Regions from separate parts of the Streptomyces sp. NPDC102278 genome, predicted to be linked through region 2. Evidence: riboswitches for the same ligand, from Rfam matches in the RefSeq annotation. Region 2 holds a riboswitch; the other holds the start of a gene.
The links. A riboswitch is a leader RNA that binds a small molecule or an ion and turns the genes downstream of it on or off. The one in region 2 is predicted to bind S-adenosylmethionine.

Region 1 (2,453 bases), on a different contig from region 2:
TGTCGATGAGCTTCTTCGTCACGCCGACGGTCACGCCGCCCGCGGTCTCGGCGAAGATGCCCTCGGTCTGCGCGAGGATCTTGATGGCCTCGACGACCTGCTCGTCGTTGACGTCCTCGACGTAGCCGCCGGTGCGGCGCGCGATGTCCAGCACGTACGGCCCGTCCGCCGGGTTGCCGATGGCCAGCGACTTGGCGATGGTGTTCGGCTTCTGCGGGCGGACCACCTCGTGACCGGCCTTGAAGGCGGTCGAGACGGGGGAGCAGCCCTCGGCCTGGGCACCGAAGATCTTGTACGGCTTGTCCTGGACCAGACCGAGCTTGATCAGCTCCTGGAGGCCCTTGTCGATCTTCGTCAGCTGCGAGCCGGACGCGATCGGGATCACGATCTGGTCGGGCAGCTCCCAACCGAGCTGCTCGCAGATCTCGTACGCGAGGGTCTTGGAGCCCTCTCCGTAGTACGGGCGCAGGTTGACGTTGACGAAGCCCCAGCCCTCGCCCAGCGGGTCGCCGATGAGCTCGGAGCAGAAGCGGTTGACGTCGTCGTAGTTGCCCTCGATACCGACCAGGTCGCCACCGTAGACACCGGCCATGACGACCTTGCCCTGCTCCAGGTCGTGCGGGATGAACACGCAGGACCGGAAGCCGGCGCGGGCGGCGGCGGCGCCGACGGCGCCGGCCAGGTTGCCGGTGGAGGAGCAGGAGAGGGTGGTGAAGCCGAAGGCGCGGGCGGCCTCGACGGCGATGGCGACGACGCGGTCCTTGAAGGAGTGCGTCGGGTTGCCGGAGTCGTCCTTGACGTAGAGCTTGCCGGTGACGCCGAGCTCCTTGGCCAGGTTGGCCGCGTCCACGAGCTTGGTGAAGCCGGGGTTCAGGCTCGGCTTGGAGGCCACGTCCGCCGGGACGGGCAGCAGCGGCGCGTAGCGCCAGATGTTGTTCGGGCCGGCCTCGATCGCGGCGCGCAGCGCCTCGGGGTCGCCGGTCGGCAGGTCGTAGGCGACTTCGAGCGGTCCGAAACACTCGGCGCAGGCGAAGATCGGGCCGAGTTCGAAGCGGGTGGCGCACTCGCGGCAGGAAAGGCCGGTGGCGGGTCCGAGATCGACGGTTCCGGCAGAGGTGGCGACAGTCTGTGCAGCCATGATGGCGAGGCCCTTTCTCCTCATCTTCCCCATGGCGCACTTCGCCATGAGACGGAATTGGCACCTTCCCTAGCCGGGGACCTCGCTGACGCAACGGATGTGCGTGATCGCGAGACCGACTGGAGGGTTGCCGGGGCTTCAACGGGCCGTGTCCCTCTGCCCCTCTGGATGAGCGGTATGGCACCGGGTGAGCACTCCATGGCGCGCCCGGGCGTTTGTGCACGCGGACCCCCGGCATGCGGTGGTCCGTCGCGTTGTTCAAGACTGTAACCGAAGCCCCGGGCGGTTGAGACAGCCGTCCGAACGGCGAGATGGATCACATTTCGCCCGAAACGCCGACGATCGATCGACCCATCAGGGAGTGCCGAACGTGCTGGAAGAGGTGGAGCGCTGGCTGGCCGACCGCTCCTGGTCCGCTGCCGATCGGCCGCTCGACCGGCTGCTCGACCGCAAACGGGCGGCGGGCACCACGGTCAGCGTGGTGCTGCCGGCGCTCGACGAGGAGGCCACGGTCGGCGAGATCGTCGAGGTGATCCGACGGGAGCTGATCGAGGGGTTGGCGACGCCGTTGGTGGACGAGCTGGTGGTCGTCGACTCTGGCTCCCGCGACCGGACGGCCGAGGTGGCCGCGAAGGCCGGCGCCCGTGTGGTGCACCGTGACGAGATCCTGCCGCGGCTGCCGGCGCTGCCCGGCAAGGGCGAGGTGCTGTGGCGCTCGCTGTTGGCCACGACCGGCGACGTCGTCTGCTTCGTGGACGCCGACCTGCGTGACTTCTCGGCCTCCTTCGTGTCCGGGATCGTCGGTCCGTTGCTGACCGATCCCGAGGTGCAGTTCGTGAAGGCGATGTACGACCGTCCGCTCGGCGACGCGCCGGGGCAGGGCGGGCGGGTGACCGAGCTGGTGGCCCGCCCGCTGCTCAACCTGCACTGGCCGCTGTTGGCGGGCTTCGTCCAGCCGCTGGGCGGCGAGTACGCGGTGCGCCGTTCGCTGCTGGAGCGGCTGCCGTTCCCCGTCGGCTACGGCGTCGAGCTGGGGCTGTTGGTGGACGCGCTGCACACGGTCGGGCTGGACGCGCTGGCCCAGGTGGACGTCGGCGTTCGGCTGCACCGGCACCAGGACGGTCAGGCGCTCGGCCGGATGGCCGCGGCGATCTACCGGACGGCGCAACTGCGCCTCTCGCGCGGGCACCTCGTACGGCCGGAGCTGACGCAGTTCGAGCGGGGTCCGGACGGCTTCGTACCGCGGACGTACGCCGTCGACACCGAGGAGCGGCCGCCGATGATCGAGGTCAAGGAGTACGCGGGCCGCCGGGTG
Region 2 (2,453 bases):
GGGCCAAGACGGTCAACATCTCCACGATGTCGGCGATCGTGGTGGCCGGAACCGGCGCCAAGGTCGTCAAGCACGGGAACCGGGCCGCCTCCTCCGCGAGCGGCTCCTCGGACGTCCTGGAGAAGCTCGGCGTCAACCTCGACCTGACCCCCGCGCGGGTGGTGGAGGTCGCCGAGGAAGCCGGCATCACCTTCTGCTTCGCCGTGAAGTTCCACCCCGCGCTGCGGCACGTGGCGGCGGCGCGCAAGGAGCTGGGCATCCGGACCCTGTTCAACTTCCTCGGCCCGCTGACCAACCCGGCCCGCGTCCGCGCCCAGGCGACCGGTGTGGCCGACGCCCGGGTGGCGCCCATCGTCGCGGGCGTCCTCGCCGAACGCGGTTCCTCGGCGCTCGTGTTCCGGGGCGACGACGGCCTCGACGAGCTCACCACCACGGGCACCTCACGGGTGTGGTGGGTACGGGAGGGTTCGGTCACCGAGCTGTCCTTCGACCCGCGCGACGTCGGGATCGACGTGGTCGACGTGTCCGCGCTGCGCGGCGAGGACGCCTCGTACAACGCGGACGTGGCCCGGCGCCTGCTCGCGGGCGAGACCGGGCCGGTACGCGACGCCGTCCTGTTGAACTCGGCCGCCGCCCTGGTGGCGCTGGACCCGGGCACCGGCTCGCTGGAGGAGCAGATCGCGGCCGGCATCACCCGGGCGGCGCAGTCCGTCGACTCGGGATCGGCGCGGGCGGCGCTGGAGCGCTGGGTGAACGCCAGCAACGCGTAGGCCCTCCGGTGCGAACGGCGTGAAACAGCGGGACCCCGGTCCACGATGCGGACCGGGGTCTTGCGCACGGCGCATCGTGTGGCAGGATTCTGCCCAGGTCACGAGTGACAGCGTTTAGGCCCCGGCTTGCTGTCCGGCAACCCTCCTTCCGTGGCGGGGTGCCCCGGGTGATGACCAGGCCGTAGGCAGTGAGGTCTACGGCAAGCGCGGATCCCTCGACACCAGGGATCCTGGTCTCTCGAGGAGTGTTTTCCGTGAGCAAGCGAATGCGATAGGGCGACTCCGCCCCTTCTTCACCCCTCGGAACAGGGACCCTTCGCGCGCATCTCCGTGCGCCCTCCCGTACTTCCGAGGACCTCCCCGTACCCCCGGTCGGCCGCCGAGCCGCACCCGCGTACGGGCACACCGAAGCCATTCAGCCCTGCCTGCCGGGAGATTCAGCCATGTCCGCACCCCTGAACACCGCCGCCTCCACCGACGTCGCCGTCGACCCCGCCTGTGTCGAGCCGCTGCCCGTGCTCGGCCGTGACGTCACCGTGCCGCTCGTCACCGGCGGCGAGGTCACCTACGCCGCCCTCGACTACGCGGCCAGCGCCCCCGCCCTGCAGCGCGTCTGGGACGACGTGGCCGCCTACGCCCCGTACTACGGCAGCGTGCACCGCGGCGCCGGCTACCTCTCGCAGCTCTCCACCGACCTGTTCGAGCAGAGCAGGGTCACCGTCGCGGAGTTCCTCGACTGCCGCGCCGAGGACCAGGTGATCTTCACGCGGTCCACCACCGACTCCCTGAACCTGCTCGCCGCCGCGCTCCCGGCCGACTGCCAGGTCTTCGTCTTCGAGACCGAGCACCACGCCTCCCTGCTGCCGTGGGGGGACGCGCAGGTCACCTACCTCAACGCGCCGCGCACCCCGGCCCAGGCCGTCGAGACCCTGGAGCGGGCGCTGGCCGGGCGCGATCCGTACGGCCCCGCGCTGGTGTGCGTGACCGGCGCGTCCAACGTCACCGGTGAGCTGTGGCCCGTACGGGAACTGGCCGCCGCCGCGCACGCCCACGGGGCGCGGATCGTGCTGGACGCCGCCCAGCTGGCCCCGCACCACCCCGTCTCGGTGCGGGAACTCGACGTGGACTGGGTGGCCTTCTCCGGACACAAGCTGTACGCGCCCTTCGGCTCGGGCGTGCTCGCCGGCCGCGCGGACTGGCTCCAGGCCGCCGAGCCGTACCTGGCCGGCGGCGGCGCCTCCCGCAAGGTGGCCCGCCGCGAGGACGGCGGAGTGGACGTCGAGTGGCACACCACGGCCGCCCGCCACGAGGCCGGTTCCCCGAACGTCATCGGCGTCTACTCGATCGCCTCCGCCTGCCGGGCCCTGAACGAGGCCGGGTTCGAGAACCTGGTCGCCCGGGAGAACCACCTCATCGCGAAGGTCCGCGAGGGTCTGGCCGAGGTGCCGGCGGTCCGCGTGCTGTCCCTCTTCGGGGACGACGCCCCGCGCGTCGGCGTCATCTCCTTCGTCGTCGACGGCTGGAACAGCTCGCACTTCGCCGCCGCCCTCTCCGCCGAGTACGGCATCGGCGTCCGCGACGGCCTGTTCTGCGCCCACCCCCTGGTCCGCACCCTGCTCGGCAGCGAGCCGCAGGAGCCGGGGGAGTGCGGGGCGCCGGAGGCAGGCCCCGGGGAGCGCTCGC

Region 1: another riboswitch for S-adenosylmethionine. It lies ahead of thrC (threonine synthase); the one in region 2 lies ahead of ACIRO3_RS12145 (aminotransferase class V-fold PLP-dependent enzyme).

The regions. Positions count from the first base shown of each region.
Region 1 covers NZ_JBIWLV010000019.1:17,640-20,092, reverse strand. Annotated here, with positions in the region: gene thrC (threonine synthase) at 1-1,138, opposite strand, end outside; SAM riboswitch class I at 1,156-1,313, opposite strand; gene ACIRO3_RS31400 (glucosyl-3-phosphoglycerate synthase) at 1,509-2,453, shown strand, end outside.
Region 2 covers NZ_JBIWLV010000003.1:686,571-689,023, forward strand. Annotated here, with positions in the region: gene trpD (anthranilate phosphoribosyltransferase) at 1-770, shown strand, start outside; SAM riboswitch class IV at 867-983, shown strand; gene ACIRO3_RS12145 (aminotransferase class V-fold PLP-dependent enzyme) at 1,214-2,453, shown strand, end outside.